One region of the Pseudomonas sp. FBCC-B35 genome, then DNA from elsewhere that is predicted to be linked to it. Evidence: predicted binding sites of a transcription regulator. Region 1 holds the regulator's gene; each other region holds the start of a gene.
What was found. The regulator FliA, encoded in region 1, starts transcription of late flagellar genes. The targets are predictions, from matches to a motif close to CTAAAGTTTNNNNNNNNNNNGCCGNTAA.
Positions count from the first base shown of each region.

Region 1 (4,173 bases):
CATCGGCAATCGCCGTATCGCAGGCGGGGTCGAACTGACCGCCGCGCTGGACTACAAGCTGTCCGCCCTGGCACCTCGGGTACCGAACGTCGAACTCGAAGAAGAGCTTCGCAAGACGCACACGCGCATCGCCACGGCCAAGGCCGAGCTCGATCAGCGCCCGGACAGCAGCGACAGCAATCGCCAACTGTTCGCCGGTCAATCGCTCACGGCGGCCGAGCCCTTGGTCGAGCCGCATGTCGATACCCCGCAGCCGGCCGCCACCGCAAGCAGCCAGGCCTCGGTGGACCCGCGCCTGTTCGATGCCATGCGCTCGGAGCTGTCCGGCTTGCGCGAACTGCTGGAAGTGCAGCTGGGGTCGCTGGCCTGGACCCAGCTGCAAGGTAGCAAGCCGCAGCAGGCCACGTTGTGGCGCCGGCTGCAGCGCATCGGCCTGTCTGGCCCCATTGCCCGCGAATTGCTCGAGCTGACCAAGGACATCGAGGAGCCTCGCCACGCCTGGCGTATGCTGCTGGCGCACCTGGCGCGCATGATCCGTACGCCTGACGTCGAACCGATCGAGGACGGCGGCGTGATTGCCGTCGTCGGCCCAGCCGGCATGGGCAAGACCACCACCCTGGCCAAGCTCGCGGCGCGTTATGTGCTCAAGTACGGCGCCCACAACCTGGCGCTGGTGAGCATGGACAGTTTTCGCATCGGCGCCCAGGAACAGCTCAAGACCCTGGGCCGGATCCTGAATGTGCCGGTCACCTATGTCGACCCCGGTCAGTCGTTGGCGGCGGCGCTCGAGCCGCTGCTGCGCAAACGCGTGGTGCTGATCGATACGGCCGGCCTGCAAGCCAGCGACCCGGCCTTGCGCATGCAGCTCGATACCCTGGCCGGTCGCGGTATCGCTGCGAAGAATTACCTGGTCCTGGCCACCACCAGCCAGAAGCAGGTGCTGACCGCGGCCTACCACAGCTACAAGCGCTGCGGGCTGGCCGGCTGCATCCTGACCAAACTCGACGAGTCGGCAAGCCTGGGCGATGTCCTGAGCCTTGCCATCAGTTTCCGACTGCCCGTGGCCTACCTTACCGATGGGCCGCGTATCCCGGACGATCTGCACTTGCCCCGTGGGCACCAGCTGGTCACCCGCGCGGTCAATGTGCAGCAGCAGGACGAGCCCAGCGAGGAGGCCATGGCCGACATGTTCGCTGATCTCTACCACAACCCACGGCGAGCGGGTTGAAAATGAAATGTGTGCAAGGTAGCTATGCCAAGGGGTACGCAGCATTGCCCTTCGTGTGGCATGAGTCCCAGCGAGACAAGGTAAAGAACAGACATGGGTAGCATGCATCCCGTACAGGTGATCGCCGTGACCGGTGGCAAAGGTGGCGTCGGCAAGACAAATGTTTCAGTGAATCTGTCTCTGGCGTTGGCCGAGCTGGGCCGCAGGGTCATGCTGCTCGACGCCGACCTGGGCCTGGCCAATGTCGATGTGTTGCTGGGCCTTGCGCCCAAGCGCACGCTGGCCGATGTCATCGAGGGGCGTTGCGAACTGCGCGATGTGATGCTGCAGGGCCCGGGCGGTGTGCGCATCGTCCCGGCCGCTTCGGGCACCCAGAGCATGGTGCACCTTGCGCCTGCCCAGCATGCGGGTCTGATCCAGGCGTTCAGCGAAGTCGGCGACAACCTCGATGTGCTGGTGATTGATACTGCGGCCGGCATCGGCGATTCGGTGGTCAGCTTCGTGCGCGCGGCTCAGGAAGTGCTGCTGGTGGTGTGCGATGAGCCGACCTCGATCACCGATGCCTACGCGCTGATCAAGCTGCTCAACCGCGATTACGGCATGAATCGCTTCCGGGTGCTGGCCAATATGGCCCAGAGCCCCCAGGAAGGGCGCAACCTGTTTGCCAAGCTGACCAAGGTCACCGACCGCTTCCTGGATGTGGCGCTTCAGTACGTGGGCGCCGTGCCTTACGACGAATGCGTGCGCAAGGCGGTGCAGAAACAGCGTGCCGTGTACGAGGCGTTCCCGCGCTCCAAATGCGCCTTGGCCTTCAAGGCCATTGCGCAGAAGGTCGACAGCTGGCCGCTGCCTGCCAACCCCCGTGGCCACCTGGAGTTCTTCGTCGAACGCCTGGTGCAGCCGACCAGTGCAGGTTCGATGTCATGAGCGCCAGCGGCTTCAAGATGTACAGCCGCGCCTCGAAGGACGCGCAATATGAGCTGATCGAGCGCTATGCCCCGCTGGTCAAGCGCATCGCCTATCACCTGCTTGCGCGACTGCCTGCCAACGTGCAGGTCGAGGACCTGATCCAGGCGGGCATGATCGGTCTGCTCGAGGTCGCCAACAAGTATGACGCCAGCAAGGGCGCCAGCTTCGAGACCTATGCCGGCATCCGCATTCGCGGCGCCATGCTCGACGAGGTGCGCAAAGGCGACTGGGCGCCGCGTTCGGTGCACCGCAACACCCGCATGGTCAGCGACGCCATGCGCGCGGTAGAAGCCAAAACCGGCCGCGACGCTAAAGATCATGAAGTTGCTGCCGAACTCAAGTTGAGCCTCGATGATTATTACGGGATTCTCAACGACACACTGGGCAGCCGCCTGTTCAGCTTCGACGACCTGTTGCAGGACGGCGAGCACGAAGGCTTGCATGAGGACGGCGTTAGCGGCCAGGCCGAGCCTGCCCGTGGGTTGGAGGAAGAGCGGTTCCAGGTCGCGTTGACCGAGGCCATCGCCAACCTGCCGGAGCGTGAGCGCCTGGTGCTGGCGCTGTACTACGACGAGGAACTGAACCTGAAGGAGATCGGTGAGGTCTTGGGGGTCAGCGAGTCGCGGGTCAGCCAGTTGCACAGCCAATGCGCCGCGCGCCTGCGCAGCCGCCTGGGGGAATGGCGGGCCCGTTGAGCCCGCCGCCGTCGTTGCCGTTTTCCACGTTGTACCGAATCGATTGAGTGCGCGCTCGGGGCCGAGCGCGTTTGAGACTGCTTGGAGGTCTAATTGGACAAAAACATGAAAATCCTCATCGTCGACGACTTTTCGACGATGCGGCGCATCATCAAGAACCTGCTGCGTGACCTGGGCTTCACCAACACCAGCGAAGCCGATGACGGCATGACGGCGCTGCCCATGCTCGAAAATGGCCATTACGATTTTCTGGTAACTGACTGGAACATGCCGGGCATGTCCGGTATCGACCTGCTGCGCAAAGTGCGCGCCAGCGACAAGCTCAAGAGCTTGCCGGTGTTGATGGTGACCGCGGAAGCCAAGCGCGACCAGATCATCGAGGCCGCCCAGGCAGGCGTGAATGGCTATGTGGTCAAGCCGTTCACCGCCCAGGTGCTCAAAGAAAAGATCGAGAAGATCTTCGAACGCGTCAACGGCTGAGTCACGTCAGGGGGCGCGCCATGAGTTCATCACACACGTCATTGGGCGAGTTCGAATCGACCCTCAAAAAGCATGCCCAGGAGTTGGTCGAAAGCCTGGAGCGCGGACGGTTCGGCGAGGCGGTGCAACTCATTCACGAGTTGAACCAGACCCGCGATCGGGGGCTGTACCAGGAAGTGGGCAAGCTGACCCGCGAACTGCACAGCGCCATCGTCAGTTTCCAGATCGACCCGACCATACCCCAGGCCGAAGAGGTGTCGCAGATTACCGACGCCACCGAACGCCTGTCCTATGTGGTCAAGCTCACCGAAGGGGCGGCAAACCGCACCATGGACCTGGTCGAGGAAAGCACGCCTGTGCTCAACGACCTGGCCAGCGAAGCCAAAGCGCTGAGTGCCGATTGGCAGCGCTTCATGCGCCGGGAAGTGAACGCCACGGAGTTTCGCGACCTGGCCAAGCGCGTCGACGGTTTCTTGGCGCACAGCGCCGAAGGTAACCGCAAGGTGGCTGGCCATCTCAACGACATCCTGCTGGCCCAGGATTACCAGGACCTGACCGGGCAGGTGATCAAGCGCGTCACGGCGTTGGTGACCGAAGTGGAAAGCAACCTGCTGAAACTGGTGATGATGGCCAGCCAGGTCGACCGCTTTGCAGGCATCCAGCATGACCAGGATCAGTTGCGCGCAGAAAAAGATCGAGAAAAACATCCGACTCGGGGTGAAGGTCCGCAGATTCATGCCGATAAGCGTGAAGACGTCGTGTCCGGTCAGGACGATGTCGATGATCTGCTATCCAGCCTGG
Region 1 is NZ_CP101439.1:3,262,943-3,267,115, reverse strand. It holds gene flhF (flagellar biosynthesis GTPase FlhF) at 1-1,228, shown strand, start outside; gene fleN (flagellar synthesis regulator FleN) at 1,322-2,155, shown strand; gene fliA (RNA polymerase sigma factor FliA) at 2,152-2,892, shown strand; gene NMB38_RS14720 (chemotaxis response regulator CheY) at 2,998-3,372, shown strand; gene NMB38_RS14715 (protein phosphatase CheZ) at 3,393-4,173, shown strand, end outside.

Region 2 (4,173 bases), 1.7 Mb from region 1:
TGAGCTCTCGCCCATCACGGGCAAGACGCACCAGCTGCGGGTGCACATGGCTGCGCTGGGGGCGGGCATCAGCAATGATCCGTTCTATCCGTCATTGCTCGAGGGTCAGGATGACTATCAACGGCCGCTGAAACTGTTGGCGCAAAGTCTGCGCTTCGATGACCCGTTGACCGGGCAAACTCGCCATTTCGAAACCCAACTGCGGCTTGATTGGTAGCGTTGGTCAATACGAGGGGCCGGCGATGCCGACCCCTCGCAGGCTGTCAGGTCTAGCGGTTGAAACGCTCTACCAGTGAATATTGACTACCCGCCGTGCTGTTGAGGGCCTCGCTCAACACCGCCGAATGCTGTGCCTGTTCGGCCGTCTGGTCGGCCAGGTCGGCAATGGTACTGATGTTGCGGCTGATCTCGTCGGCTACCGCAGTCTGCTCCTCGGTCGCAGCGGCAATTTGCGTGGCCATGTCGGTGATGTTCGCCACAGCTTCACTGATGCCCACTAGCGCCTCGTCAGCCTGCATCACCCGATCGACACCCTCCTGGGCCTGGCGGTGACCACTTTCCATGGTCGTCACGGCGTTGCTGGCGGTTTGCTGGAGCTTGGCGATCAGGCCGTGAATCTGCCCGGTCGACTCAGCCGTGCGCTGGGCCAGCTGCCGCACTTCGTCGGCAACCACGGCAAAGCCCCGGCCCATTTCGCCTGCCCGTGCCGCTTCGATGGCGGCGTTCAACGCCAGCAGGTTGGTCTGGTCGGCAATGCCTTTGATGACATCGACCACACCGCCGATCTCGTCACTGTCCTTGGCCAATTGCGTCACGGTCTGCCCAGTTTCTCCAACGGCCGCCGACAGGCGTTCGATGGCTGCGCGCGTCTCTCCGGCAATTTGACGGCCCTGGCCAGTCAAGCGATTGGCCTGCTGGGTCGCATCGGCGGTGCGTTGCACATGGTTGGCCACCTCCTGGGTGGTAGCAGCCATCTGGTTCACTGCGGCAGCGACCTGCTCGGTTTCCACGCGCTGGCGTTCCAGGCCTGATGAACTCATATGCGCCAGCTCGTCGGACTGACGGGCCTGATCGCTCAGATGCTCGGCGCTATCCTGCAACCGTGTCAGGCAGGTCTTCATCCGGGCATCCTGGCTGAGCATGGCCATTTCCAGGCGCGCCTGCACGCCGCGGCTGTCGGTATACATCTGCGCAATCAGCGGATCGGACGTGGTCTGCTCGGCCAGGCGCAACAAGCGCTTGAGCCCACGTTGTTGCCAGGTCAGCCCAAGCAGGCCCAGGGGGACAGATAACGCTGCTGCCAAGGCAAAGCCCCATGAGTGTCCAAGCCAGTTGCCGATCAGGAAGCCGATCTGGCTGATCAGGATGAAGGGCAACCAGTCCTGCAAGATGGGGAGCCACCGGTCACGCCGCGGTACTGCCGGTTTACCTTGGTTGATACGCAGGTACAGGGCCTCGGCACGACGAATCTGCTCAGCGGTGGGCTTGACGCGCACCGACTCGAAGCCGACGACTTGGTTGTTGTCGAAAATCGGTGTGACATACGCGTTGACCCAATAGTGGTCACCCGACTTGCAGCGGTTCTTGACGATGCCCATCCAGGGCTGGCCCTGCTTGAGGGTCTGCCACATGTGAGCAAACACGGCGGGCGGCACATCAGGATGACGCACCAGGTTGTGCGCTGCGCCCATCAATTCGTCGCGGGTGAAACCACTGATTTCGATGAAGGCATCGTTGCAGTAAGTGATCACACCTTTGGCATTGGTGGTGGAAATCAACCGCTGCTTGGCAGGGAAAGTCCGTTCTCTCTGGGTAATGGGCTGGTTGTTGCGCATGGCTAGGATGTCCGCAGGGCTTTGGACTGGTATCGGCACGGTGCGCGGATTATTGAGGGGATATTTACAGGGGTTGATCCATGGCAGTGCATGGCAGGTACGGGTGAGCTACTGGCAGTTGCTCGCCGTTGGTTCGCACGGGGTTCTACATGAGTACCTTGAGGTGGCATGGGCTAGCAATGCCCGCTTGGGAAGAGGGTGCCAGCCTGCGCGCAGACTGGCACCCTCGCGGGGCCTACGCGGCGATCAACTGACGCAGCACATAGTGCAGGATCCCACCCGCCTTGAAGTACTCGACTTCATTGAGGGTGTCGATCCGGCAGAGCACTTCGATCTGCTCCTTCGTGCCGTCTTCGCGGGTGATGGTCAGTGCCAGGCTCATGCCCGGCACAATGGCCGTCCCCTCCAGGCCAGTGATATCGATCTGCTCTCTGCCTGTCAGGCCAAGCTGTTTACGATCCTGGCCTGCCTTGAACTGCAACGGCAGCACGCCCATGCCAACCAGGTTGGAGCGGTGAATACGCTCGAAACTTTCGGCCAGCACTGCTTTAACGCCAAGCAAGTTCGTGCCCTTGGCAGCCCAGTCGCGGCTGGAGCCTGTGCCGTATTCCTGGCCGGCGATCACGACCAGGGGCGTGTCTTGCTCCTGATAGCGCATGGCGGCGTCGTAGATCGACAGCTTCTCGCCGCTTGGCACATGCACGGTATTGCCGCCTTCTTCGCCTGCAAGCATCTCGTTGCGGATGCGAATGTTGGCGAACGTACCGCGCATCATGACTTCATGGTTGCCGCGCCGTGACCCGTAGGAATTGAAATCGCGAGGCTCCACGCCCTTTTCGCGCAGGTAACGACCCGCAGGGCTATCGGCCTTGATGTTGCCGGCCGGAGAGATGTGGTCGGTCGTCACCGAGTCGCCCAGCAGGGCCAGGATGCGGGCGCTGTGGATATCGGTGATCCGCGGCGCCGGTCCTTCGATGCCTTCGAAGAAAGGCGGGTGTTGAATGTAGGTCGAGTCCGGTTGCCACACGTACGTGGCAGCCTGTGGCACTTCGATAGCCTGCCATTGCTCGTCGCCTGCGAACACTTCGGCATATTCCTTGTGGAACATGGCTGTGCTCACCTTGGCCACAGCCTCGGCCACCTCTTGCTGGCTAGGCCATATATCCTTCAGATAGACCGGCTGCCCCTGCTTGTCAGTGCCCAGTGGGTCGTGTGTCAGGTCGACTTTCACGCTGCCAGCCAGTGCATAAGCCACGACCAGGGGCGGTGAGGCGAGCCAATTGGTTTTGACCAGTGGATGCACGCGGCCTTCGAAGTTGCGGTTGCCGGACAATACCGAGGCGACGGTCAAGTCGGCGCTGCTGATGGCGTTTTCGATAGGCTCGTCCAGCGGACCTGAGTTGCCGATGCAGGTGGTGCAGCCATAACCGACCAGGTCGAACCCGAGCTCATCGAGGTAGGGCGTGAGACCGGCCGCGTCGAAGTATTCGGTGACTACCTTGGACCCCGGTGCCAGCGAGCTTTTAACCCATGGCTTGCGCTGCAAACCTTTCTCGAGGGCTTTTTTGGCCACAAGCCCAGCCGCCATCATCACACTGGGATTGGAGGTGTTGGTGCAGGAGGTGATGGCCGCAATGACCACGGCCCCGTCGCGCAGCGTATGGGTCTGGCCTTGATGGCTGTAGTCGGCTTCGCCCGCCTGATCGGCATTGCCCACGGCAACGCCCCCTCCGCCCTCGCTCTCGAGCCTGCCGACTTCCTTGGCGGCAGGTTTGGGTTGCAGCTCGACGAACTGCTCGAAGGCCTGCTTGACCTGGGCCAACGCAACCCGGTCTTGTGGGCGCTTGGGGCCCGCCAGGCTGGATTCGACGTCATTCATGTCCAGCGCCAGCGTGTCACTGAAGGTAGGCTCCTGGCCAGGTAGGCGCCACAACCCCTGGGCCTTGCAATAGGCCTCGACCAGTTGCACGGTCGCTTCAGGGCGACCCGACAGGCGCAGGTAATCCAGCGTCACTTGATCAACCGGGAAGAAACCACAGGTCGCACCGTACTCTGGAGCCATGTTGGCGAGGGTGGCGCGGTCAGCCAAGGGCAGCTCGGCCAGACCGTCACCATAAAACTCCACGAACTTACCGACCACGCCTTTCTTGCGCAGCATCTGGGTGACCGTCAGGACAAGGTCGGTGGCGGTGATGCCTTCGCGCAGCTTGCCCGTGAGCTTGAAGCCGATGACCTGTGGGATCAGCATCGACACCGGCTGGCCTAGCATGGCAGCCTCCGCCTCGATGCCGCCCACGCCCCAGCCCAGCACGCCCAGGCCATTGATCATGGTGGTGTG
Region 2 is NZ_CP101439.1:1,610,587-1,614,759, forward strand. It holds gene NMB38_RS07195 (pseudouridine synthase) at 1-217, shown strand, start outside; gene NMB38_RS07200 (methyl-accepting chemotaxis protein) at 270-1,835, opposite strand; gene acnA (aconitate hydratase AcnA) at 2,071-4,173, opposite strand, start outside.
Region 2: the regulator FliA is predicted to act here: its motif matches at 1,865-1,892, upstream of NMB38_RS07200 (methyl-accepting chemotaxis protein).

Region 3 (4,173 bases), 2.1 Mb from region 1:
GCGCCTTGCGGATGCCTCGGAAGATATCCGTCAGGGCCGTTTCTTCGCTTACTGCCATGCGCAACGGATGGTCGAGCTTGATGCCGGTGAACTCCAGCGCGGCGGCCTCGATGTTGGCGCCTTCGAAGGGCTCCACCCGGTGAAAATAGGTATGTTCGGGGAACAGGAAACCCTTTTCGTCCATGCCAATGGTGACGGCAGCAATTTCCAGCAAGGCGTCAGTGGCGCTGTTGAAGCCGCCAGTCTCCACATCCACCACCACTGGCAGGTAACCCCGGAAGCGTTCTGCCATCGGATGGCGGTGACCACCGCTGCCGGAGGATTCAAGTTCGTCTTCGTACAGGTCTTCGCTCACGCGTGTTCCTCCAGCAGGCGCCAGCGCAGTGTTTCCCCGGCGCGCAGCGGGATCACGGTTTGCTCACCGAAGGGCAGGCTCTCTGGGGCCGTCCACTGATCACGAACCAGGGTGATGGTGTCGGTGTTGGCCGGCAGGCCGTAGAACGCAGGGCCGTGCAGGCTGGCAAAGCCTTCGAGCTTGTCCAGCGCGTTGCGTTGTTCGAACGCCTCTGCATAGAGTTCGATGGCCGCGTACGCGGTATAGCAGCCAGCGCATCCACACGCCGCTTCCTTGGCGTGGCGAGCGTGGGGAGCCGAGTCGGTGCCGAGGAAGAATTTCGGGTTACCGCTGGTGGCGGCGTCGAGCAACGCCACCTGATGCGTGTTGCGCTTGAGAATGGGCAGGCAATAGAAATGGGGTCGTATTCCGCCCACCAGCATATGGTTGCGGTTGTACAGCAAGTGCTGCGCCGTGATGGTGGCGCCAACGTTGGCCGAAGCTTCGGTCACGAACTGGGCCGCATCGCTGGTGGTAATGTGCTCGAAGACTACCTTGAGCGTGGTGAAACGCTCGACCAGGCGGCGCATGTGCTCATCGATGAAGCGCTTTTCACGGTCGAACACGTCGATCTCGCTGCGCGTGACTTCGCCGTGCACCAGCAACGGCATGCCGACTTCAGCCAGCGCCTCGATAGCGGGGAAGATGTTGTCGATGCTGGTCACACCAGAATCGGAATTGGTGGTGGCGCCTGCCGGGTAGAGCTTGGCGGCATGCACGATACCGCTGGCCTTGGCATCTCGGATGTCTTGCGCGCTGGTGCGGTCGGTGAGATACAGCACCATCAACGGCTCAAACCGACTGCCAGCCGGGCGAGCAGCCAGGATACGGTCACGATAGGCCCCGGCTTCGGCGGCATTGCGCACCGGCGGCACCAGGTTGGGCATGATGATGGCACGGGCGAAAGTGCGCGCCACATCACCAACGGTGTGGGGCAGGACGGCACCATCACGCAGATGGATGTGCCAGTCGTCGGGGCGCAGGAGGGTCAGGCGATCGGACATTGAGGATTCCAGGCGGGTCGAACTCAAGCCGCAATGCTACCGGAAAAGCCCCTCCAGAGCACAGGTATCAAGTTTTCCCGCGACTGCCCGATAGCGTAAAGGTGAGTGTCGAATTATGTGGAGCCCGCCGTGCGCCAGCGTTACCTAGCCTTGTTTATCGTGTTTGCCAGCTTGCCGGCCGGCGCGTTGACGTTTCAGACGCGCATGGAAAGCATTGCCTGGACGGTGGAGGGCGACGCGTTCGAATGCCGGCTGACCCAGCCGATAGACGGTTTCGGAAGCGGCGAATTCGTGCGTCGTGCCGGTGAGCAACCGGTGTTTCGCCTGCGCTCACAGACCAATGCGCTCGGCGCCGGCGGTGCCACCTTGCTGGCGGCAGCAGCACCCTGGCAACCTGGGCGCGGGGACATCAACCTGGGCAATGTGCGCATGGCGCGCACCGGCGTGCTGTTCAACTCATCCCAAGGCCAGGCCAGTCGGTTGATCAATGGCCTGCTCGATGGCCGCAGCGCCGTGGTGCGCAATTACACCGGGGAGGGGGGCAGGGCAATGGAAGTGCGCGTACTGCCGGTCAGTTTCGCCAAGGCCTACAGCGACTACCAGGCCTGCGCCAGCAAGCTGCTGCCCATGAACTACGACCAGGTACGCCAGACCCAGGTGGGCTTCCCGGGTGGCGGCATCGTGCTGGATCAGGCTGCCAAGGCCCGACTGGATGTGCTGCTTGAGTACATGAAGGCCGACCCCAGCGTCAATCAGGTGGCCTTGGACGGGCATTCCGACAACAGCGGCAACCGGTTGACCAACCGCGACGTGTCCCGCCGGCGAGCCCTGGCGGTCGCCGATTACCTCATGGCCCACGGCGTGCCTGAAAGTCAGATAACCGTGCGTTTCCACGGCGAGCGTTACCCGCTGGCCAAGAACAACAACGCCGGCAATCGGGCCCGTAACCGGCGGGTCAACATCGAGCTAGAGCGAGGCCCTGTCCAGGCGCAGCTCACACAAAAGGTCGCCGAGGCGCCCGCTGCTCCCGCTGCTCCCGCTGCTCCCGCTGCTCCCGCGCAGGCTGCGGGTACCACGACGCCGGCCCAAGGCAAACCCGCCATGGCCAAGTAGCGGCCGTCGCGCCATCGACAATTCTTGTCGCTTTGTCGTCAGAAGCTGTCGCGCCTCTATAAATTGAGCCTCAACGCCGTTAGAATCGGGCCTTTTCCGTACAACCCCGTGGAGTGATGGCATGGCGGACGTAAAAAAGGTCGTACTGGCGTATTCCGGCGGCCTTGATACTTCGGTGATTCTCAAGTGGCTGCAAGATACCTACAACTGCGAAGTGGTGACGTTCACCGCCGACCTGGGGCAGGGCGAAGAGGTCGAGCCGGCGCGCGCCAAGGCTCAGGCAATGGGCGTCAAAGAGATCTACATCGACGACCTGCGCGAAGAATTCGTGCGTGATTTCGTGTTCCCGATGTTCCGCGCCAACACCGTATATGAAGGCGAGTACCTGCTGGGTACTTCCATCGCCCGTCCGCTGATCGCCAAGCGTCTGATCGAAATCGCCAACGAAACCGGTGCCGACGCCATCTCCCACGGCGCTACCGGCAAAGGCAACGACCAGGTTCGGTTCGAACTGGGCGCTTATGCCCTCAAGCCTGGCGTCAAGGTCATCGCGCCATGGCGTGAATGGGACCTGCTCTCGCGCGAGAAGCTGATGGACTACGCCGAGAAGCACGGTATCCCGATCGAGCGTCATGGCAAGAAGAAGTCCCCTTACTCGATGGACGCCAACCTGCTGCACATCTCCTATGAAGGCGGTGTGCTGGAAGATACCTGGACCGAGCACGAAGAAGACATGTGGCGCTGGAGCGTTTCGCCCGAAAACGCCCCGGACCAGGCAACCTACCTGGAACTGACCTACCGCAACGGCGACATCGTCGCGATCGACGGTGTAGAGAAGAGCCCGGCCACTGTCCTGGCTGATTTGAACCGCATCGGCGGCGCCAACGGCATCGGTCGACTGGACATCGTCGAAAACCGCTACGTGGGCATGAAATCGCGTGGCTGCTACGAAACCCCTGGCGGCACCATCATGCTCAGGGCGCACCGCGCCATCGAGTCGATCACCCTGGACCGCGAAGTCGCTCACCTCAAAGACGAGCTGATGCCCAAGTACGCCAGCCTGATCTACACCGGTTACTGGTGGAGCCCGGAGCGCGTCATGCTCCAGCAGATGATCGACGCCTCCCAGGTCAATGTGAACGGTGTCGTGCGTCTGAAGCTCTACAAGGGCAACGTTACCGTAGTCGGCCGCAAGTCCGACGACTCGCTGTTCGATGCCAACATCGCCACCTTCGAAGAAGACGGCGGTGCCTACAACCAGGAAGACGCGGCGGGCTTCATCAAGCTCAATGCGCTGCGTATGCGCATCGCTGCGAACAAGGGCCGTTCGTTGCTCTGATGCAGCAAGCCGCTCTGCACGAACCCGGCCTAGTGCCGGGTTTTTTGTCTTTACTCCAGCGGGCTGACTGAAAGCCGGACACACTGGCCCCTCGGCACATTGCAGAACTGCCAGGTGCGAGCCGGCTCAGGCGCTTGTGCGAGCGCTTGCAATAACTCCTTTTCCATCAACTGACTTGCCTCTGGCCCACTGAACATGAAGGTCATCGGCTCCCCATGCGCGATTGCGCTTGGCGTGGTCGTGGAGGTGATCTTGCGGGCACTCTGCGCACTGTCCACAGCTTCAGTGCGCGATCCAGCAGGCGTATAGAAGGACTTGTAATT
Region 3 is NZ_CP101439.1:1,140,491-1,144,663, forward strand. It holds gene rnt (ribonuclease T) at 1-355, opposite strand, end outside; gene pyrC (dihydroorotase) at 352-1,398, opposite strand; gene NMB38_RS05070 (flagellar protein MotY) at 1,528-2,511, shown strand; gene NMB38_RS05075 (argininosuccinate synthase) at 2,633-3,850, shown strand; gene NMB38_RS05080 (hypothetical protein) at 3,901-4,173, opposite strand, start outside.
Region 3: the regulator FliA is predicted to act here: its motif matches at 1,465-1,492, upstream of NMB38_RS05070 (flagellar protein MotY).